One region of the Cupriavidus phytorum genome, then DNA from elsewhere that is predicted to be linked to it. Evidence: predicted binding sites of a transcription regulator. Region 1 holds the regulator's gene; each other region holds the start of a gene.
What was found. Region 1 encodes sigma-54, which starts transcription at its own class of promoters, with help from an activator protein. Its sites were predicted from a motif close to TGGCANGNAANCTGCTTT; they were not measured.
Positions count from the first base shown of each region.

Region 1 (5,555 bases):
GGATCAGGTTGAGGTGGCCCACCAGGTCTGCGGCGGAGGTCGCTTCGCGGGCAAATTCTACGTCAAAGGCGCGGTCCGCGCCCTCCAGGCCAGCGACCCACGAGAGTTTGAGGTCGGCTGCGTTGTCGTCGAAGATGGACTGGGAGGTGACGCCGGTGAGTTCCATGCGGTATGGCTGGTAAGGCGGTGTTCGAAGCGCGTGGCGCTTGCCCGGTCTGGTGCCGGCCCGCTGCGGGGGAGTCAGTGGATCAGGGATGCCATGCGATCAGCAGTTCGTGCACGGCATCGGGCGTGGGCAGGGTCGCCAGGCCCTCGCGCATGTCGCGATCCGACAGCAGTTGCGCGATCTCGGACAGGATTTCCAGGTGCTGCTGCGTCGCCTGTTCGGGCACCAGCAGGAAGATCAGCAGCGAAACCGGCTTGCCGTCCGGCGATTCGAACGGAATCGGCTCGGCCAGGCGCATGAAGGCGGCAAGGGGCTGCTTCAGGCCCTTGATGCGCCCATGCGGAATCGCCACGCCGGCGCCCAGTCCGGTCGAGCCCAGCGACTCGCGCGCGAACAGGTTGTCGGTGACGATGGCGCGAGCCACGCCATGGTTGTTCTCGAAGAGGAGCCCGGCCTGCTCGAACACACGTTTCTTGCTGGTGACGCTGACGTCGAGGGTGATGTTGCCGGGTGGCAGCAATTTGGCCAAACGATTCATGGGCGATGCGCAGGATTTCAGTTAGCGGGCGGATCGTTCCGCCGGGCAGCGGCTGCCTCCCTGACCGCCGCCAGCGCGGGGAAGACGTCCGGCCCATTATAGAGCAGCGGCTACCCTTGCATTGTGCGGTGCAGCGCGTGCAGGCGCGGCCACGATTTCTCTCTCTTTGTATGGCGCAGCATACACCTTGACGCTGCGCTTGCGAACATTTCGGCTTCCATGCGTGGCAAGGTTTGCTCCGCTGCCACAGCCGGCACTGTGCCAGGGCGCAAAAAAGCCGCGCTTCGTGGCGCGGCTTGCCTGTGGAATCCTTGGTTCAGCAGCCCTCTGCGGAGCTGCCGGGCACGGGTTTATTGCTGCATTTGCGCTGCGGCCATCTGGTACTTGACCGCTTCACGGTCGTGGCCTTGCACGCGATCCTTGTAGCGAATCACCTGACGGTCCAGCTTGTCGACGAGTGCGTCGATCGCCGCATACAGGTCTTCGTGATGCGCCTCGACAAAGATGTCCTTGCCCTTTAGATGCAGATTGATTTCCGCGTACTGACGCCGGTCCTTTTCCTTGTGATTGTCGACAGAGAGCAGCACGCTAACGCCAATGACTTGATCGAAATGCCTGACGATTCGCTCCAGCTTCGTTTCCACGTACTCACGCAGAGGGGGCGTGATGTCCAGGTGGTGTCCACTGATCTTGAAGTTCATAGCGCTTCTCCTTCTGAAAGAGCCTCACCAGGCAGGCGGTGGGCTCGGCTACAAAGACTTGCGGAGATTCACTGCGGGGATCTTCAGGGCTTCGCGATATTTGGCAACGGTGCGGCGTGCGACAACGAAGCCTTGCTCACCCAGCAGTTCGGCGATGCGACTGTCGGAAAGGGGATTCCTCGGGTCTTCGGCTCCTATCAGTTGCTTGATCAAGGCGCGGATGGCCGTTGATGAAGCCGCGCCACCGGTTTCGGTGGACACGTGGCTGCCGAAGAAGTACTTCAGTTCGAAAGTACCCATCGGCGTGGCCATGTATTTATTGGTCGTCACCCGGGAGATGGTTGACTCGTGTAAACCCAGTGTATCGGCAATCTCCCGCAAAACCAAGGGGCGCATGGCGATTTCACCGTGGGTGAAAAAGTTCTTTTGACGCTCGACAATGGCCTGCGAGACACGCAGGATGGTGTCGAACCTTTGCTGGATATTCTTGATCAGCCAGCGTGCCTCTTGCAGCTTCTGCTGCAGTCCCGCGGTGCCGGTCTCGCCTTTGGCGCCGCGCAGGATCTGCGCATACATATCGTTGATGCGCAGCCTCGGCATCACATCCGGATTGAGCTGTGCGATCCAACCGCCGCCGCTCTTGCGCACGAACACGTCGGGCACGACGAAATCGGCTTCGGGGCGGCTGTACGCGTGCCCCGGGTAGGGCGCCAGCGAGCGGATCAGATCATGCGCGGCCTTCAGCGCGACTTCATCGACCTGCAGGGCCTTCTTCAGTCGCGTGTAGTCGCGTACCGCAAGCAGTTCCAGGTGATGGGTGACGATGGTCAGCGCCAGTTCGCGCTGCGGGTGGGTCAGGCGGCGCAATTGCAGCGCCAGGCATTCGGCGGCATTGCGCGCGCCCACGCCGGCCGGGTCGAAGCTCTGCAGCAGCGTCAGGATGGCGTGGACTTCGTCGGGGTCGAACTCGAGTTCTTCGGGCAGTTCCGCGCAAATCTCTTCGAGCGAGGCGCTCAGGTAGCCATCGTCGTCGAGCGATTCGATCAGGAAGATGGCGAGCCCCTTGTCGCGCGCCGAGATCTTCAGCGGCGTCAGCTGCTCCATCAGGTATTCGCGCAGCGTGGGCTCGGCATCGCGCAGCTGCATCGGCGTCTTTTCGTCCTCGTCGCCTTGCGGCCGGCGGGCGAAGTCGTCCAGGCTCCAGTCGCTGTTGCCGTAGTCGTCGCCGCTACTGTTGTCGCCGTAGCTGTCATCGGCGGCGCCTTCGGCGCGGGCGTCGCCATTGCCCTGGGGCTCGGCGGGGGCGGGCGCGGGCGCGCTCTGTACGTTGACCGAGCCATCGGCGGCCACGCGCAGCGGGCTTTCGATCCAGTCGTTCTCCCGCTCGAGCAGCGGGTTTTCCGTCAGCGCCTGTTCGACTTCCTGCTGCAGTTCCAGCGTGGAAAGCTGCAGCAGCCGGATCGACTGCTGCAGCTGCGGGGTCAGTGCCAGGTGCTGGGAGAGGCGGAGCTGTAGCGACGGTTTCATGCGACCTATTTTATGCGCATCTTTCCGATGTTGGAACGGAAATTGCTATCGCTTATGCGCCGTGATCGCCGCTGGCTCTCCCCGCCGCGCGGCCATGGCTGCCCGCGCCGGGCAGCCGTCTTGTCACATGCGGAAGTTCTCGCCCAGGTAGACGCGCCGCACGGCGTCATTGGCGATGATGTCTTCGGGCTGGCCCGCGGCCAGCACCGTGCCTTCGCTGATGATGTAGGCGTGGTCGCAGATGCCGAGCGTCTCGCGCACGTTGTGGTCGGTGATCAGCACGCCGATATTGCGCGCCTTCAGGAAGCTGACGATGCGCTGGATCTCGCCCACGGCGATCGGGTCCACGCCGGCGAAGGGTTCGTCGAGCAGGATGAAGCGCGGCGACGACGCCAGCGCGCGCGCGATTTCCACGCGGCGGCGCTCGCCGCCGGACAGCGACAGCGCCGGGTTGTTGCGCAGGTGCGCGATCTGCAGGTCGTCGAGCAGGGAGTCCAGGCGGCGCTCGATCTCGGCCTTGGCCAGCGGCTTGCCCTTGTCGATCTGCAGCTCGAGCACCGCGCGGATGTTCTCCTCGACGTTGAGCTTGCGGAACACCGAGGCTTCCTGCGGCAGGTACGACAGCCCCATGCGCGCGCGCTCGTGAATCGGCAGGCCGCTGATGTGGTCGCCGTCGAGCACGATGTCGCCTTCGTCCAGCGCCACGAGGCCGACGATCATGTAGAACGACGTGGTCTTGCCCGCGCCGTTGGGGCCGAGCAGCCCGACCACCTCGCCGCTCTTGACGTCGAGCGAGACGTCCTTGACCACCGTGCGCGAGCCATAGCGCTTCTTCAGGTGGCGCACGACCAGCGTGCTGCCGCCGGGCAGGACGGAGTTGGCTTCGACGACAGGCTTGTCGGCAATGGTGGCGGTATCGGTCATGGGTACGGTCAGGGTTTGTTGGCGGGCGCGGGCGCCGACTTCAGGTCCAGCGGCGAGCCGCCTGCGGTGCCGGACTTCTGGTCCTGACGCGGCGACAGCACCGCGCGCACGCGGCCGGACGGGTTGGCCGCAGCGGCATCGCCGCTGCCGCCGCCCGCCGCGGTATAGAGTTCCTTGCGGCTGTCATAGGTCAGCACCGCGCCGCGGATCTCGTCGAGCAGCTTGGCGCCCTGCAGCCGCGCCATGCGGGCATTGCCGATCAGCTTGGAGAATTCCTGCTTGCCGTCGTACTCGATGCGGTCGCCCCAGCCGTCGATGTATTCGTCGACGCCTTCGCGCTTCTGGCGGATATAGGCCTGCTTGCCCGGCTTCGACGTCGCCACGGCGAACTGGTAGCCCTCGGGGTCGGTGCGCAGCTCGGCGGCGTCGGACTTCAGGATCATGGTGCCCTTGGTCAGCACCACGTTGCCGGTCAGCGTATAGATCTGCTTGACGTCGTCATAGCTGGCGTTGTCCGCCTCGAGCACCATCGGCTTGTCGCGGTCCGCGCGCTCGGCAAGGGCAGGCTGTGCCAGCAGGCCGAAGGCCAGGGCCAGCGCGATCAGGGCCGGGGCGGTGCGTCGACGGGACGATGTCGTCAGGGAAGCGGTCATGTTGGCAGGGTTGCTTGAGGGCGTCTGGATGCGTGGTGGTGCGGTTTGCGCGGACTTTGGCGCGTGCGCTGCAGGGCGGTGCCGGCCGGCACCGCGTGGGCGGCTGCGCCGGACCGGGAGTCAGGACCCTGGCGCACGGCCGGGGGACGGCCCGGTGATGATGGTGCCGCGTACGTTGCCGAGCAATTGTACTTCGCGGGTGACGTTGTTGAAGATCAGTCCATTGGCGGTCATGACCGACGGGCCGCGCGTCAGCTTGACCGGCTTGTCGGTCTTGACGATGTCGTCATTGACCAGCAGCTGGAAATAGCTCGATGCCGCGGTCAGCTGCGGATCCTTGGACGGATCCTTGCCCTGCTGGCGCAGCACGTAGCCATTGCCGTACAGGTCGATCACCGTGCCTTCGGCGTTCATGCGGCCGATGTCGGCGCGCGCGGTCACCGGCGGGCGGTCCGGCTCGTACGCGCGCATCGCGGGACGCGTGACCTCGTAGGTCTGGTCGTCCTCGAAATGGACCATGCGCTCGCCGGTGAAGCGGATCTTGGTGCTGCCGTCCGGTGCCAGCTCGGTGGCCGAGAAGCGGTCCATGAAGTAATCCGGCTCGTGCTTCTTGGCGGTCTGCGCGGCCTGGTCTTCCTTGGGGGAGTTGATCTGGACCAGCCAGAACGTGCTGCCCGCCACGATGGCCATCAGCAGCAGCGGCAGCAGCCGCATGACGATGCCGCTGAGGGAGGCGAGAAGTGCCTGCATGGTGTCCTTGGCGTTGTGCTGCCGGTGCCGTCGGTGCGCCGGCTCAGATGACCTTGGCGCGGGTCAGGTCGTGGATATGCAGCGCGCCGGTCAGGCGCCCGTCGTCGTCCACCACCAGCAGCTGGTTGATGCGGTTGGCTTCCATCACCTGCACGGCTTCCACCGCGAGCTGGTCCTGGTTGACCACGTGCGGGTTGCGGTGCATGACCTCGCCGATCGGCACCGTCTTCCAGTCGCGCGGGGTTTCCAGCAGGCGGCGCAGGTCGCCGTCGGTGAACACGCCGATGGCGCGCCCG
Region 1 covers NZ_QKZN01000003.1:52,845-58,399, forward strand. Annotated here, with positions in the region: gene hprK (HPr(Ser) kinase/phosphatase) at 1-166, opposite strand, end outside; gene C7416_RS08635 (PTS sugar transporter subunit IIA) at 249-704, opposite strand; gene hpf (ribosome hibernation-promoting factor, HPF/YfiA family) at 1,055-1,405, opposite strand; gene C7416_RS08645 (RNA polymerase factor sigma-54) at 1,454-2,932, opposite strand; gene lptB (LPS export ABC transporter ATP-binding protein) at 3,056-3,856, opposite strand; gene lptA (lipopolysaccharide transport periplasmic protein LptA) at 3,865-4,509, opposite strand; gene lptC (LPS export ABC transporter periplasmic protein LptC) at 4,630-5,259, opposite strand; gene C7416_RS08665 (KpsF/GutQ family sugar-phosphate isomerase) at 5,303-5,555, opposite strand, start outside.

Region 2 (5,555 bases), on a different contig from region 1:
GCGCGGCGCATGGGTCAGGTAGATGCCAAGGCTGTCGGGCGAACTCAGCCCGGGCCGCTCGCCGATCAGCATCACCACCTGGCGCGCGCCCAGGCGCTCGCCGATCTCGTCGCCCAGTGCCACGCGCGACTGCTCGGCAACTACCACGGGGCCGATCTGCCAGTCCGGCGGCAGGCGCTCACGCGCCGCCTGAAGCAGCGGCAGCGCATGGCGCTGCGTCGCCAGCGCGGACAGGCCGTCGGCAATCACGAACACCACATCAGGTGCCTGCGGCGGCCGTGCCGCGTCCAGCCGCTTACGGCTGACTTCGTCGAGACGACGGCCCAGGTCGGGGCGGCGCAGGTAGTGCTCGCGGTCAGGCGCCGCGCTGTGCACCGCCGCGTGCGCCAGCCCGGCCGCATCCAGCGCCGCGGTGACCGCGCCCACCTCCAGCGCCAGGTGCACCGCATCGCGCGCCTGCGCGTGGGCCAGGCCGAAGGCCAGCACGGCGTCGGTGGGCTGGCTGTGGCCGGTGCGGCCCAGCGCGATGCGCGCGCGCGTGAAGCGGCGCAGCCGTTGCCACGGGTCGGCTTCGGCCACCGCCGCCGGGTCGGGATCCGGCATGGCGGGAGCCTGGTGTTCGGAGGTCATCGCGGCTCCTTACAAGCTGTGGGCCATCTGCAGCAGCGGCTGGCGCGACGCGGGCTCCAGCAGCCGGCCGGCGCCGTCGGCAATGCCCATGCGCTGCAGCCAGGCCTCGAATTCCGGCGCCGGGCGCAGCCCCAGCACTTCGCGCAGGTACAGCGCGTCGTGGAACGAGGTGCTCTGGTAGTTCAGCATGATGTCGTCGGCGCCGGGCACGCCCATGATGAAGTTGATGCCGGCCACGCCGAACAGCGTCAGCAGCGTATCCATGTCGTCCTGATCGGACTCGGCATGGTTGGTGTAGCAGACGTCGCAGCCCATCGGCACGCCCATCAGCTTGCCGCAGAAGTGGTCTTCCAGCCCGGCGCGGATGATCTGCTTGCCGTCGTACAGGTACTCCGGCCCGATAAAACCCACCACGGTATTGACCAGCAGCGGCGAGAACGCGCGCGCCACCGCATAGGCGCGCGCCTCCATGGTCTGCTGGTCGACGCCGTGGTGCGCATCGGCCGACAGCGCACTGCCCTGCCCGGTCTCGAAGTACATCAGGTTGTCGCCCACGGTGCCGCGCGCCAGCGCCTGCGCGGCGTCGTGCGCCTCGGCCAGCAGCGACAGGCTGATGCCGAAGGCCGCATTGGCGCGCTCGCTGCCCGCCACCGACTGGAACACCAGGTCCACCGGCGCGCCCTGGCCGATCGCGCGCAGCGTGTTGGTGACATGGGTCAGCACGCAGGACTGCGTGGGGATGTCGAAGCGGCTGCGCAGCTCGTCGATCATGCGCAGCAGCGAGACGATCGCGCCGAGGTTGTCCGAGGCCGGATTGACGCCGATGGTGGCATCGCCGCAGCCATAGAGCAGCCCGTCGATGATCGAGGCGGCGATGCCCTTGGGATCGTCGGTCGGGTGGTTGGGCTGCAGCCGCACCGCCAGCCGGCCCGGCAGCCCCACCGTGCTGCGAAAGCGCGTGACCACCTGGCACTTGCGCGCCACCGCGACCAGGTCCTGGTTGCGCATCAGCTTGCTGACCGCCGCCGCCATTTCCGGCGTGATGCCCGGCGCGACCCGCGCCAGCATGGCGCTGTCGGTTTCATGCCGCAGCAGCCAGTTGCGCAGGTCGCCCACGGTGGTGGCATCGATCGCGGCAAAGGCGGCGGCGTCGTGGCGGTCGTGGATCAGGCGCGTGACCTCGTCGTCTTCATAAGGCACCAGCGCCTCGTTGAGGAAGCGCGTCAGCGGCACCTCGGCCAGCGCCAGCCGTGCCGCCATCCGCTCCTGTTCGCTTTGCGCGGCAAGGCCCGCCAGCGCATCACCGGAGCGCGCCGGGCTGGCCCTGGCCAGCAGCGTGCGCAGGTCGGCAAAGACGTGGCGGTGGTTGCCGATGGTATGGGTGTAGGCCATGCGTTGCGTTCCCGGGCTTGGCGACAACTAGGACTACGCGGCGAACCACGGGCCGCGCGCGATTCCCCCTAATATAGACACCCTTTGCGTGTGCCGATATGCCAACATCGGTGCCAGGTCGTGGCGGCCGGGCGACCGAAGCCGCGACTGACGCAGCGATTACATCTGGATCGGCGAGAATCCAGGAATTCTTTTCAGCAAATTGCATGCCGGAGACACCGATGAAAGACCCCGAACCGACCGTCACCCCGCGCCTGCCGCCGGCCGCGTGGTACAGCGTCGGCACCGTCGCCTACCTGCTGACCGCGCTGGCGCTCTGGACCGTGCTGCATGCCAACCTGGTGGCGGCGCTGCTGTCCGGGCTGCTGCTGTATTCGCTGGTGGACGTGCTGGCGCCGCGCCTGAAGCGCCTGCACCAGCGCCACGACGCGCTCGCGGTGGCGATCCTGTCGGCGCTGATCCTGCTGGGCCTGACGCTGGCGGGCTGGCTGCTGGTGCGCTTTGTCAGCGGCGAGGGCAATACCCTGGACGGCCTGCTCAACCACGTCGCCGACATCATCGACCGCTCGCGCGGCCAGCTGCCGCCATGGGTCAGCGACGCGCTGCCCAACGGCGTCGACGAGCTGGCCAACACGCTGATCGACACCCTGCGCGAGCATGCCGCGATGGCGCAGAAGCTGGGCGCCGAGGTGCTGCGCACGCTGGTGCATATCCTGATCGGCCTGGTGATCGGCGCGATGGTGGCGCTGTACCGGGCGGTGGCGCGGCCCAACCGGCGCCCGCTGGCGGCCGCCCTGGTGGCGCGGGCGCGCACGCTGCAGCAGGCGTTCTCGCAGTTCATCTTCGCGCAGATCCAGATCTCCACCATCAACACCGTGCTGACCGCGCTCTACCTGCTGCTGGTGCTGCCGCTGTTCGGCGTGCATCTGCCTTTGAGCAAGACCCTGGTGGTGATCACCTTCGTCGCGGGCCTGCTGCCGGTGCTGGGCAACCTGATCTCGAACACGGCCATCGTGGTGGCCTCGCTGTCGGTATCGCTGCCGATCGCGGTGGGCTCGCTGGTGTTCCTGGTGGTGATCCACAAGCTGGAGTACTTCCTCAATGCGCGCATCATCGGCGCGCGCATCCAGGCGGCGGCGTGGGAACTGCTGATGGTGATGCTGCTGATGGAGACGCTGTACGGCATCCCGGGCGTGATCGCCGGGCCGATCTTCTACGCGTACCTGAAGCGCGAACTGGCCGGCGCCGGGCTGATCTGAAGGCAGTGGCCGGCACGCCGGGCCGGTGGTAGGACCAATAACACGTCCATTACGACCTACGACCTGTATTCAGGCCCCGTCGTGCTCCACGCGGCTGCGCACGAAGTCGATGTGGGTCTGCATCGCCGTGCGCGCCTCTTCCGGACGGCGCGCACAGATCGCCTCGCACAGCGTGCGGTGCTGCAGCAACAGCAGGTCCGAGGCGCCGTCGTCCTGTTCGCGCAGGCCGGTGCCGTTGATGGTGATGTGCTCGCGCAGCATGCCGATCACGCTGGTATGCAGGTGCAGGAACATGGTGTTGTGCGAGGCCTGCGCGATGGCGTCATGCAGCTGCGCATCGGCATCGGCCTCGGCCTGCTTGTCGTCGGCGGCGCGCGCGCGTTCCAGTTCGGCCATCAGCGCGCGGATGCGCCTGACGTCGGCGGCATCCGCGCGAAGCGCCGCGAAGTAGGCCGTGGCGCCTTCCAGCACGCGGCGAAATTCCAGGATGTCTTCGCGCAGCGCGGGATGGTCCGCCACCAGCTGGCCCCACGGCGAGGCAATGCCGGCGCGCAGCTGGTCGGTGGCATAGACGCCAGCGCCGCGCCGGCTCTGCAGCAGGCCGCGCGCGGCCAGGCGCTGGATCGCCTCGCGCACGGTGTTGCGCGCCACCGCGTACTGCTCGGCCAGCACGCGCTCGGCCGGCAGACGCGTGCCGGGCGGCCAGGTGCCGTCGAGCAGGGCCGTCTCCATGCGCCGCATCACCGACTCCACGCGTCCGCGGGTATGCCCGTGCCTGGCTGCCGTCATGCCGTAGTTTCCTCGCTCCTGAACTGGCGCGACCTGCCTGCTGAATTGGTCCAACCAATTTGAAGCGCCGCGCGGAAGCGGGAATTATGCGCCCAAACGTGCGACCCAGCACGTGTGGAGCGAGACATGAAGGATCGTCAGTACCCCAGCGGCCCTGCCCCCACGCAGGCCTACCTGTTTGCCACCTGCCTGGTCGACATGTTCGTGCCGCAGGCTGGCCTCGATGCCGTGCGGCTGCTCGAGCGCGAAGGCCTGACCGTGCATTTCCCGCGCGGCCAGAGCTGCTGCGGCCAGCCTGCGTACAGCAGCGGCAACCCCGACGCGGCCCGTGCGGTCGCGCGCGCCCAGCTCGACCTGTTCGGCCAGCCGTGGCCGGTGATCGTGCCGTCCGGCTCGTGCGCCGGCATGATGCGCCACCACTGGCCGCAGCTGTTCGCCGACGATCCGGTGGCCGGCCCGAAGGCCCGCGAACTGGCCGCGCGCGTCTATGAGCTGGGCGAATTCCTGTTGCACGTGCTGAAAGTGGACTTCGGCGCTGCGGCACCATCGGCCGAGCCGCCGGAGCGCATCGTGCTGCATACCTCGTGCGGCGCGCGCCGCGAAATGGGTACGCGCCAGCACGGCGTGGCGCTGGTCGATGCGCTGCCGGGCGTGACCCGCGTCGAGCATGCGCGCGAGTCGGAATGCTGCGGCTTCGGCGGCACCTTCTCGCTCAAGCATCCGGATATCTCCGGCGCGATGGTGCGCGACAAGGTGGCCTCGGCCTGCGCCACCGGCTGCGACCGCCTGGTCTCGGCCGACTGTGGCTGCCTGCTCAATATCGGCCATACCGCCGCGCACGACCGCGCCCCGCTTCAGGTAGAGCACCTGGCCAGCTTCCTGTGGCGCCGTACCGGAGGTGCCGCATGAGCACGCCCGGCGCCCGCGAACGCATGCTCGGCCGGCTGCGCGCCGCCGCGCCCGTGCCGTCGCCGCAAACCACCGAGCTGGACCGCCGCATCGACGGCCATTTCGAAGCACGCCGCCATGGCACGCCAACGCCTGGCGCACGCGTCGCCGCGATGCAGGCCGCCCTGCAAGGCTTGCATGCCGAAGCCTGGTGCGCCGACGCCAGCGCCTGGCCGGCGATGCTCGCTGCCGAACTGGCCAGCGCGGGCGTGAAGCGCCTGCTGCTCGATCCGGCCTCCACGGCCGGCGCGGCGCTGGCCGCCGCGCTGCCGGCCGGCATCGAAGCCATCGGCTACGACCGCCCGATCGAGGCGTGGAAGGCAGAGCTGTTCGACACCGTCGATGCCGGCTTCACCGTGGCGCGCTCCGGCATCGCCGCCACCGGCACGCTGGTGCTGGCGCCCGATGCGGGCTCGCCGCGCACGGTGTCGCTGGTGCCGCCGCTGCATGTCGCGCTGGTGCGCGCCTCGACCCTGCATGACGACCTGCATATGGCCGCGCGCGCCGAGCGCTGGGCCGACGGCATGCCGACCAACC
Region 2 covers NZ_QKZN01000009.1:201,575-207,129, reverse strand. Annotated here, with positions in the region: gene eutC (ethanolamine ammonia-lyase subunit EutC) at 1-603, opposite strand, end outside; gene C7416_RS21960 (ethanolamine ammonia-lyase subunit EutB) at 640-2,022, opposite strand; gene C7416_RS21955 (AI-2E family transporter) at 2,244-3,281, shown strand; gene C7416_RS21950 (FadR/GntR family transcriptional regulator) at 3,351-4,070, opposite strand; gene C7416_RS21945 ((Fe-S)-binding protein) at 4,197-4,979, shown strand; gene C7416_RS21940 (LutC/YkgG family protein) at 4,976-5,555, shown strand, end outside.
Region 2: C7416_RS21960 (ethanolamine ammonia-lyase subunit EutB) is a predicted target of sigma-54. The motif match lies at 2,217-2,234, and genes of this name have one in related genera.

Region 3 (5,555 bases), on a different contig from region 1:
CCGGCGGCGGCGTCGGTGTAGGCGTCAGGGCCCGGCCAGAACCACACCATGTGGGCGATCGGCAGGTAGGCGAAGGTGAACCACAGCACCACGAACACCAGCACCGCCGAGAAGCGCGCGCGCTCGGCGAAGGCGCCGATGATCAGGCCGCAGGTGATGCAGGCGAAGGCGCACTGGAAGGCAAAGTAGCCCAGTTCCGGCAGCACCACGCCCTTGCTGAAGGTGGCGGCCACGGCGTCGACCGTCAGCCCCTTCATGAACAGCCGGTCGGTGCCGCCGAAGAAGGCATTGCCCTCGGTGAAGGCAAAGCTGTAGCCGTAGATGGCCCACAGCAGCGCCACCAGCGAGAAGATCACCAGGCACTGCATCAGTACTGACAACATGTTCTTGGAGCGCACCAGGCCGCCATAGAACAGCGCCAGGCCAGGCAGCGTCATCAGGATCACGAACGCGGTCGAGACCAGCAGCCACGCGGTGTCGCCCTTGTTGGGCACGGGCGCGGCCGGCGCGGCGGCCGCTTCAGCCGGTGCGGCCGCGGCGGGGGGTGCTGCAGGGGTCGCTGCCGGGGCCGCAGCGGGAGCCGCCGCAGCCGCTGCGGCGGCCGGCGCGGAAGTGGCGGCGGCCGAAGCCTCGGCGGCCGGCTTGTCCTGCGCCGCGGCCGGGGTCGACATGCCCACGCCGGCCGTGCCGACGGCCAGCGCCACCGCGCCCGCCGCCAGGAATCGCTTGATCCAGGTTTTCATGGAATTCACCTTTGTCTCTATGCTGTCTTGGGTCACAGGGCATCGCCGCCGGTCTCGCCGGTGCGGATGCGGATGACCTGCTCGATCGGGGCCACGAAGATCTTGCCGTCGCCGATCTTTCCGGTGCGGGCCGATTTCTCGACCGCCTCGATGGCGCGCTCGACCACGTCGTCGGGCACCGCCACCTCGATCTTCACCTTGGGCAGGAAGTCGACGATGTATTCGGCGCCGCGGTACAGCTCGGTATGGCCCTTCTGGCGACCGAAGCCTTTCACTTCGGTCACGGTGATGCCGGACACGCCCACGTCCGACAGCGCTTCGCGCACCTCGTCGAGCTTGAACGGCTTGATGACTGCGATGATGAGTTTCATCAGGATTCTCCTGGGAGCGGACCGGCATCAGCCCGCCCGGGCTGCTTCAGAGTTAGAAAGTCTTGGTGATCGAGGCCCAGGCCGCGGCCTTGCCAAGGTAGCGGCCGCGGTTGGCGCTGGTGTAGGCCACTTCCTTGGCGTTGGTGTCGACATAGGCGACCGCCAGCGCAAAGCCCTTGCCCAGGTCCTTGGTCAGGCCGATCTTCCAGTCGGTGTACGAGGCGTCGCTGTTGTGCTTCACGCCCTGGTAGCCGACGTGCGCGTTCAGCGTCAGGTCCCAGAAGTTGAGCGGCACGTTGGCGCTCAGGTCGACGTAGTAGCTGTTCTTGCTGTCGGCCCAGCCAAACAGGTTGGTGACCGAGTGCGAGTACTTCAGGAACACCGGGCCCCAGCCAACCCCGGCATACAGCTCGGTGGTGTACGGGCGCGGGTTGTTGTAGCCGCCCGGGTAGTAGTACTCGAGCACGCCCAGGTCATAGGCGAATTCGGTGCCGGCCACCTTGAAGGTGTTCTTGAAGCCGCCGTAGAAGTCCATCTCGACCGGCGCCGAGACTGCCGGGTTGGCGTCTTCGAGCCAGCTGATGCTGGAGTTCCAGTTGCCCAGGTAGAAGCCGCTTTCGTGCGCGTAGTCGAAACCACCCTGGATCGCCGGGCGCAGGTTGGTCTGGCTGATGCCGCGATAGCGGTAGTCCGTGACCAGCGACACGTTGGCCGTGAACGTATGCGGCGAGGCCGGCGCGGCAGCCGGGGCCGCGGCGTCGGTGCTCTGCGCCAGGGCGCCGCCGGCGGCACTGGCCAGGACCATCGCGCTGACTGCAAGGGCCAACTTCTTCATGGGGTTTTTCTCCTTTTCCTGTGGCTCGGATTTCGTTTCGTTGGATTCCGGTAAAGCTTTGAGGCAGCTCGCCCTCACTACTGCAACTGCCGTGCCACCCCACCGTAAGCAGCGGTCCATGCGCCACGGTCCGCACCGGCCAGCATCGCGCGCGGGCTTGAATCGGCCCCGCAGCGACGCCAGATCGGGTTAAAAGGTGTGAACGGCGCGGCGCCGGAGCTTTCGCCGGCGTGCCGCAGGGGCGATAATCGAGATCTGACAGTGGCTGCGTAGGGCCAGCGCGCACGGGAACCGCCCGCATTCAGGGCGCCCAATTCCTGTGCGAAAGCGCGCCATACGCCAGATGCCCAACCGGATTGGCACCAGTCAGGTGCGCAAAGGAGAAACCATGAAACCGACCGACCTCTTCAACGACCTGCAGAACAAGGTCAGCGAGGCGCTGCGCAATTCGCCGGCAAGGGACATCGAGAAAAACGTGCGCAGCATGATGACCCAGGGCTTTGCCCGGCTAGACCTGGTCACGCGCGAGGAATTCGACGTCCAGTCACAGGTGCTGGCGCGCACCCGCGCCCGCCTGGAGGAACTGGAAAGCCGCGTGGCCGAGCTGGAGCGCCGCGCCGGCATCCCGCCCGGCGCCGGTTCGGTGGATTCGACCGGGGGCGCGTGAGCACGCCGGTCCCGCCGCCATCCCCCAGCCTGCCTGAAGGCCGCCAGTCCTGGCGGCCTTTTTCGTTAACAGTTCCGTGCGGTTCGATGCCATGAGCCTTGCCGTCCTACGCAGCCGGGCCCTGACCGGCATCGCCGCGCCGCCGGTGCGGGTCGAGACCCACCTGGCCAACGGCCTGCCGGCCTTCACCATCGTCGGCCTGGCCGACACCGGCGTGCGCGAAAGCCGCGAGCGCGTGCGCGCCGCCATCCTCAACAGCGGCTACGAGTTTCCCAACCGCCGCATCACCGTCAACCTGGCGCCGGCGGACCTGCCCAAGGAATCCGGCCGCTTCGACCTGGCGATCGCGCTGGGCATCCTGGCCGCCAGCGGGCAGATTCCGGCCGACGCGCTCGACGCGCATGAATTTGCCGCCGAGCTGTCGCTGTCCGGCGAGCTGCGCCCGGTGCGCGGCGCGCTGGCCATGGCGATGGGGCTGGCGCGCGACAATGCCGCCCGCGCCGGCTCGGGCGAGGCGCCGCGCGCATTCCTGGTCGCCGCGGGCAACGGCGCCGAAGCCGCGCTGATCGAAGACCTGGCGGTGCATGCGGCCGCCACGCTGCGCCAGGCCTGCGACCACCTCGGTCCCGTGACCGAGGCGCGGCTGCCCCGCGCCATGCCGGCCTTGCTGCCCGCCGCCGCCGAGCGCGGCCCCGACATGCGCGAGGTGCGCGGCCAGGCGCAGGCGCGCCGCGCCATGGAAGTGGCCGCGGCCGGACAACATTCGGTGCTGCTGGTGGGTCCCCCCGGCACCGGCAAGTCGATGCTGGCGCAGCGCCTGCCCGGCCTGCTGCCGCCGATGTCGCTGCAGCAGGCGCTGGAAGCCGCCGCGGTGATGAGCCTGACCCCTGGCGGCTTTCGCGCCGAGGCCTGGGGCGTGCGTCCCTGCCGCGCGCCGCACCACACCGCGTCGGGCCCGGCCATGGTCGGCGGCGGCGGCAATCCGCGCCCGGGCGAGATCTCGCTCGCGCACCACGGCGTGCTGTTCCTGGACGAGTTGCCCGAGTTCGACCGCCGCGTGCTCGAAGTCCTGCGCGAGCCGCTGGAATCGGGCCGCATCACCATCGCCCGCGCCAACGGCCACGCCGACTTCCCCGCCTGCTTCCAGTTCGTGGCGGCGATGAACCCGTGCCCGTGCGGCTACCTCGGCCACCCCGACCGGCCCTGCCGCTGCACGCCCGACCAGGTGCGCCGCTACCAGTCGCGCATCTCCGGGCCCATGCTCGACCGCATCGACCTGCAGGTCGAGGTACCCGCGCAGGACCAGGGCGAAATGCTCGACGGCCCGCCCGGCGAAGCCAGCGCCGCGGTGCGCGCGCGCGTGCTGGCCGCGCGCGAACGGCAGCTGGCCCGCCAGGGCAAGCCCAACAATGAGCTGGGCGGGCGCGAGATCGAGCAGCACTGCGCCATGGACCCGCAGGCGCAAGCCTTGCTGCGCGGCGCGATGACGCGGCTGGCCTGGTCGGCGCGCTCGTACTTCCGCGTGCTGAAGGTGGCGCGCACCATTGCCGACCTGGCCGGCGCCGACGTGCTGGACGCCGCGCACGTGGGCGAGGCGATCCAGTACCGGCGCGCGCTGCGGATGGCCGGCTAGGGCGATCCCCGCCTCAGGCCTCTTCCGACCACTGCACGCCCTCGCGCGCCATGAACGCCGACGAGGCCGCCGGTCCCCACGTGCCCGCGGTATAGGGCCGCGGGCCTTCGTCCTGCGCGCGCCATGCCTCCAGGATCGGATCGACCCAAGTCCAGGCGGCCTGCAGCTCGTCGCGCCGCACGAACAGCGCCAGCCGCCCGCGGATGACATCGAGCAGCAGGCGCTCGTAGGCCTCGGCGCGACGCGTGGTGAAGGCCGAGTCGAGATTCAGCGCCAGGCTCAGCGGCTTGAGCCGCATGCCCTCGCCCGGCTGCTTCACCATCAGCGTCAGCCGCACCGATTCTTCCGGCTGCAGCCGGATCACCATGCGGTTGGGCTGCAGCGTGCTGCCCGGGTCGAAGATCGAATGCGGCACCTCGGCGAAGTGGATCACCACCTCGGTCACGCGCTCCTGCATGCGCTTGCCGGTGCGCAGGTAGAACGGCACCTGGTTCCAGCGCCAGGTGCCAAGCTCGGCCCGCATCGCGACAAAGGTCTCGGTGCGGCTGTCGGGCGGAATGCCCTCTTCCTGCAGGTAGCCGCGCACCAGCTCGCCGCCGATGGCGCCGGCGGTGTACTGGCCGCGCACGGTGTTGCGGCGCACGTCCTCGGGCGACATCGGTCGCAGCGAGCGCAGCACCTTGAGCTTTTCATCGCGCACCGCGTCGGAGTTGAGCGACGCCGGCGGCTCCATCGCCAGGATGCTGACCAGCTGCAGCAGGTGGTTCTGCACCATGTCGCGCATCGCGCCGGCCTCGTCGTAGAAGCCGCCGCGCGTGCCCACGCCCACGGTCTCGGCCACGGTAATCTGCACGCTGCGCACGAACGGCGTGCGCCACAGCGGCTCGAAGATCGAATTGCCGAAACGCAGCGCCATCAGGTTCTGCACCGTCTCCTTGCCGAGGTAGTGGTCGATGCGGTAGGTGCGGTCCTCGCTGAAATAGCGGCTGACCACCTCGCCGATATCGATGGCCGAGGCCAGGTCCACGCCCAGCGGTTTCTCCAGCACCAGCCGGGTATCGTCGGCAATCAGGCCATGGCTGGCGAGGTTGTCGCAGGTGGCGGCGAACAGCCCCGGCGGCATCGCCATGTAGTAGATCCGCAGCGCGTCGCTGCGCAGCTGCGCGGCCAGCGCCGGGTAGTCTGCCGCCTGCGCGGCGTCGAGATGGACGAAGTCCAGCCGCTGCAGGAAGGCCTGCCATTTGGCGGGCTCGATATAGCGCGCATCGACAAACGGTTGTGCGCTTTCGTCGGCAAAATTGACAAA
Region 3 covers NZ_QKZN01000019.1:40,154-45,708, reverse strand. Annotated here, with positions in the region: gene amt (ammonium transporter) at 1-743, opposite strand, end outside; gene C7416_RS27585 (P-II family nitrogen regulator) at 776-1,114, opposite strand; gene C7416_RS27580 (TorF family putative porin) at 1,167-1,949, opposite strand; gene C7416_RS27575 (accessory factor UbiK family protein) at 2,338-2,616, shown strand; gene C7416_RS27570 (YifB family Mg chelatase-like AAA ATPase) at 2,708-4,249, shown strand; gene zwf (glucose-6-phosphate dehydrogenase) at 4,263-5,555, opposite strand, start outside.
Region 3: C7416_RS27580 (TorF family putative porin) is a predicted target of sigma-54. The motif match lies at 2,029-2,046, and genes of this name have one in related genera.

Region 4 (5,555 bases), 170 kb from region 1:
ACGCCAAGTTCAACTTTGACTCGAACGCGCTGTTCCGCCATCCGGAAATCGTTGCCTACCGCGACCTGGATGAAGAAGACGCCAACGAAATCGAGGCCTCGAAATTCGACCTGGCTTACATCTCGCTGGATGGCAACATCGGCTGCCTGGTGAACGGCGCCGGCCTGGCCATGGCCACCATGGACACCATCAAGCTGTTCGGCGGCGAGCCGGCCAACTTCCTCGACGTGGGCGGCGGTGCCACCACCGAGAAGGTGACCGAAGCCTTCAAGCTGATGCTGAAGAACCCGAACGTGCAGGCCATCCTGGTCAACATCTTCGGCGGCATCATGCGTTGCGACGTGATCGCCGAAGGCGTGATCTCCGCTTCCAAGGCCGTGCATCTGACGGTGCCGCTGGTCGTGCGCATGAAGGGCACCAACGAAGAGCTGGGCCGCAAGATGCTGGCTGACTCGGGCCTGCCGATCATCTCGGCCGACACGATGGAAGAAGCCGCCCAGAAGGTCGTGGCTGCCGCCGCCGGCAAGTAAGCCGAGGCGCCGTTACCCAATACAAGCGAACTTCGGCAGCGCGCGTGGCCTTTGCCCGCGCTGCCAGAGTCAAGCAAAGGACGAAAGCATGTCGATTCTGATCAACAAAGACACCAAAGTCATTACCCAGGGCATCACCGGCAAGACCGGCCAGTTCCATACCCGTGGCTGCCGCGACTACGCCAACGGCAAGAACGCCTTCGTCGCCGGCGTGAACCCGAAGAAGGCCGGCGAAGACTTCGAAGGCATTCCCATCTACGCCAGCGTCAAGGACGCCAAGGCCCAGACCGGCGCCACCGTGTCGGTGATCTACGTGCCGCCCGCGGGCGCCGCTGCCGCGATCTGGGAAGCCGTTGACGCCGACCTGGACCTGGTGGTCTGCATCACCGAAGGCATTCCCGTGCGCGACATGATGGAAGTCAAGGACCGCATGCGCCGCGAGAACAAGAAGACCCTGCTGCTGGGACCGAACTGCCCGGGCCTGATCACGCCGGACGAAATCAAGATCGGCATCATGCCGGGCCACATCCACAAGAAGGGCCGCATCGGCGTGGTGTCGCGCTCGGGCACGCTGACGTACGAAGCCGTGGGCCAGCTGTCCGCTCTGGGCCTGGGCCAGTCGTCGGCCGTCGGCATCGGTGGCGACCCCATCAACGGCCTGAAGCACATCGACGTGATGAAGATGTTCAACGACGATCCGGAAACGGACGCCGTGGTCATGATCGGTGAGATCGGCGGTCCGGACGAAGCCAACGCGGCCAACTGGATCAAGGACAACATGAAGAAGCCGGTGGTGGGCTTCATCGCTGGCGTGACCGCGCCTCCGGGCAAGCGCATGGGCCACGCCGGCGCGCTGATCTCGGGCGGTGCCGATACCGCCCAGGCCAAGCTGGAAATCATGGAAGCCTGCGGTATCAAGGTGACCAAGAACCCGTCGGAAATGGGCCGCCTGCTGAAGGCAATGCTGTAACAGGCAGTCCAGCGCTTTTTCCGCCGCGGCGGAGAAAGCCCCGGCTTGAAATGCCCCCGCCCTGCGGGGGCATTGTCATTTCCGGCCCTCGAAGTGGTTCGTTTGCCACGCCTGACCCGAAGATTACAAAATTGAAATCTAATCGAAAGGTTGATGCGTTAAACAGTCATGTCTGCGCTTTCAGACATCCAAAATCCCGTCGGATGACGGGGCGCACCACCACATAGAACTCGAGGAGCCTCCCCGTGGAACTGCTGTCTTCCACCACTTTCTGGATTGCGTTGGGATCGATCATCCTGACCAATATCGTCCTGTCCGGCGACAACGCGGTAGTGATCGCGCTCGCCTCGCGCAACCTGCCGCCGGCCCAGCAGAAGAAAGCCATCTTCTGGGGCAGCGCCGCCGCCATCATCATGCGCGTGGTATTGACCGTGGCCGCGGTCAAGCTGCTGAGCCTGCCCTACCTGAAGATCATCGGCGCCGTGTTGCTGGTCTACATCGGCGTGCAGCTGCTGACCGGCGAGGACGACGAAGACGGCCATGACGCCAAGGACAATATCTGGGCCGCCATCCGCACCATCCTGATCGCCGACCTGGTGATGTCGCTGGACAACGTGGTCGCCGTGGCCGCCGCCGCGCAGAAGGGCCCGGAAGGCAGCCAGCTGCTGCTGCTGATCGTCGGCCTGGGCCTGTCGATCCCGCTGATCGTGTTCGGCAGCACCCTCCTGCTCAAGGTGATGGAGCGCTTCCCGGTCATCATCGTGCTGGGTGCCGCGCTGCTCGGCTATCTCGCCGGCGAAATGCTGGTCAGCGACCCGGTCGACGCGGCCTGGTTCGAAGTCCACGTGCCGCACGCCCACCTGGTCTTCGGCGCCGCCGGCGCGATCCTGGTTGTGATCATCGGCAAGCTGCTGAGCCGCCGGTCGGCACAGACGGCCTGACGCGTCAACATGAAGGGAAGGGCGGCCAGCTGGCCGCCCTTTTTCGTTGTGAGCGGCGCGCGCGTGTCGGTGCCCGCGCCAACTAACTCATGTGAGTGATCGCACTTTTTGTCGCGCTTGCCTGTGATAGCGGTCCCGGGTGACAATTTTTGGCGCAACCGGCAAGCCTCACCCCGACGGGTGACGAAATTTGTCGCTTTTCACCCCCTACCGATGGGGGATGCGCCTGGCACACTTGCTGCTCTATCGTCCCCGCGTCACGAAACCGAAGACGTGCAACGCTTAACCAAAATCTCTTCGAGGGGTCAAATCATGCAACGGGTACAACAACTGAAAAAGCTGGGCCGCCGCGTCCAGAAGGGCTTTACGCTGATCGAACTGATGATCGTGGTGGCGATCATTGGTATCCTGGCGGCGATTGCGATTCCGCAGTATCAGGATTATGTGACGAAGTCCAAATGGCAGAACAACATTTCGGACCTTGCGGCACTAAAAACGGCCGTGGCTCAATGTCTTCAGGTCAACGCCGGTGACGGCTCGCTGTGTGATACGGCTACCGAACTGAACATCACGTCCTTGCCGACGCCCAAGTATGCAACAGCCGCAGTTGCCCTGACTGGTACCGCTGCAACCGCTGGCCCGCCGGCCGCCCCTGGCAAAGTGAACGTGAAATTTACCGGCAAGGGTGAAGTCGGCGGCTATATCTACGAAGCCGACTGGGCCCCCGATGCAACTGGCACCCAGGTTACTTACACCAAGATCAACACGGACAATATTCCGACAAATATTATGCCCGCCACCAACCGCTAACCTGTAGCGATGAATCCGACATAAAGCGCCTTCGGGCGCTTTTTCTTTGCCCATCGCCCAAGCTATCATGCGCCTTTCCCATGAACAGGCGCCTAAATGCCGCCGTCCCGGACAACCCTTCCGTCGGCTGCCCTCATCGCAGCAATCGTCATCCCGCTGCTGGTCTCCCGGCACACGCTGCCACTAGCCACGTTCTACGGCGAATGGGCCGCCGCGCTGTGCAGCATTGCCGCGGTCGCTGCCGTTGCATTTCGAGCGACCCGCCGGCCGGTGACGACGATCGCCACGTCATCCGCATCGCTACCGCTAATCTCACTGCTATTCCCCTGGCTTGTCCTCGTCAGCCTGATCTTCGCGAGCCTGGGACACACCGACTTTTCCGGCAGCCGCCTGATGACTGTGCTGACGCTTTCGCTCGGCGCAGCCGTGGCCTCTGCCGCATGGTGGTACCGCAGCACGCAGTCTGGCAGCGAAGCGGAAACCGGTGACGCCCTCGCCGTTGCGGCCCTGATCGCCGGCCTGCTAGGCACCGTGTCGCAATGGGTGCAGTTGTTCCACCTGGAACCCCGCTCCTTCGGCCTAGTCTCCACCTACTTCTACGACACCAACCGCCGCCTCTGGGGCAACCTCAACCAGCCCAACCACCAGGCCACCGTACACGGTCTGGCACTGGTCGCATCAGTGTGGCTGGCCTCGCGTGGGCGTTTGCACTTTCCGATGTGGCTGGCGGCAGTGGCCTTGCTGGAAAGCGGTATCGTGCTGTCCGGCTCGCGTACCGGCGTGCTGCATGTTGGCCTTGCCGCGAGCTACGCAATGATCGCAGCGTGGCTGGCGCGAGGCGAGCGCCGCGGAGCGGATCCGATGCAGCGTCCGGTCGGGCTCGTGGTCGCTGCCGCTGCCATGGTGGCGATGCTCTTGATACTGCAACCCGCCATCAAGGCCGCAGGGCAGGCCTTCGACTGGCGCCTGTTCGACACCATCGCCCAGCTCGAAGCCGAAGACCAGATCTCAGCGCGCGGCGCGCTGTGGGCGCACGCCATCGCCATGTTCCGCGCCCATCCCTGGTTCGGCGTCGGCTGGGGCGAGTTCGGCTGGGCGCAGTTCCAGCAGCTCGATCAGGTCGGTGTGAAGGTCGAGATGTCCCTGCACGCCCACAACGCGATTCTCGATCTGCTGGCGAAGACCGGGATCGTCGGCACCACCGGCGTCGGCGTGATCTTGCTGGCGTGGCTGTGGCGCGTGGTGCGGGTGCGCTTGTGGCATGGCGATGCCGAAGAGCGCAGGCAAACCGTGCTGGTGCTGACCTGGCTGGCGATGCTGTGCGCGCATTCGATGCTGGAATACCCGCTGCATTACCTGTATTTCTTCCTGCCGTTCTGCTTCATGCTCGGCTGGCTGGAGCCGTCTGGCTTCGGGCGCTGGCGTCTTCCGTTACCGTTGGCGCGGGGACTAGTGCTCGCCTTTGTCGCGGTGGCCGCGGTGGTGCTGGGCACCATGTGGCAGGACTATCGCCGCGCGGAAGCGCGCGAGTATGCCAGCAGCGAAGGCCGCCAGGCCTTGCCGATGCCGCGCTTCTGGTTCCGCCAGCATGCGCAGGCCGATGCGGCCGGGCAGGCCGCGATCACGCCGGAGAATGCCGCGGCGCTGTTGCCCGTGCATATCGCGGCGGTGCATCTGCTGCCGACGCCGACCATGATCGCGCGCACGGCATGGCTGCTGGCGCTGACGGGCGATGCCGCGCAAGGCCGGCAGTGGATGGAGCGCCTGCGCTGGTACTACCTTGGCGACGAGGCCACGCAGTACGCGACGATCGCGCAGGCGTGCCGCGGCGTGACGGCGGACCAGCGCCCGCAGGCGTTCTGCGGCTGGGTGGTCGACCGCTCGCGGCGGCTTGCGGAGCTGGGCCGGGACTGACCTAGTAGTACGGATACGGGCTGTAGTAGACCGGCGGCGGGGGCGGCGGATAGTAGTACCGCGGCGCCGGCGCCGGGACGGCGGCCACGCGCCCCGGCACGGGCACGCGATTGCCGCTGGCGTACATGCACTGCACGTAGGCGGCGTCGTATTGCTGCTGCGTGCCATAGCCGGCGTATTGCGCATTGCCGGCGCCGACTGCCGCGCCCGTCAGCAGGCCGATGCCCGCGCCCACGGCAGCGCCCGAGCCACCGTTGAAAGCCGCGCCCGCCGCGGCGCCCAGTGCGGTGCCCACCGCGGCGCTGCCCAGCGCGGCGTTGTTGGCCGCCTGGGCCGAAGACACCCCGCCGACGCGCCCGAAGGCGAATTGCCGGCAGTTGTAGTCGTCGG
Region 4 covers NZ_QKZN01000003.1:225,529-231,083, forward strand. Annotated here, with positions in the region: gene sucC (ADP-forming succinate--CoA ligase subunit beta) at 1-530, shown strand, start outside; gene sucD (succinate--CoA ligase subunit alpha) at 619-1,500, shown strand; gene C7416_RS09450 (TerC family protein) at 1,746-2,441, shown strand; gene C7416_RS29370 (pilin) at 2,754-3,251, shown strand; gene C7416_RS09460 (PglL family O-oligosaccharyltransferase) at 3,348-5,165, shown strand; gene C7416_RS09465 (hypothetical protein) at 5,167-5,555, opposite strand, start outside.
Region 4: C7416_RS29370 (pilin) is a predicted target of sigma-54. The motif match lies at 2,669-2,686, and genes of this name have one in related genera.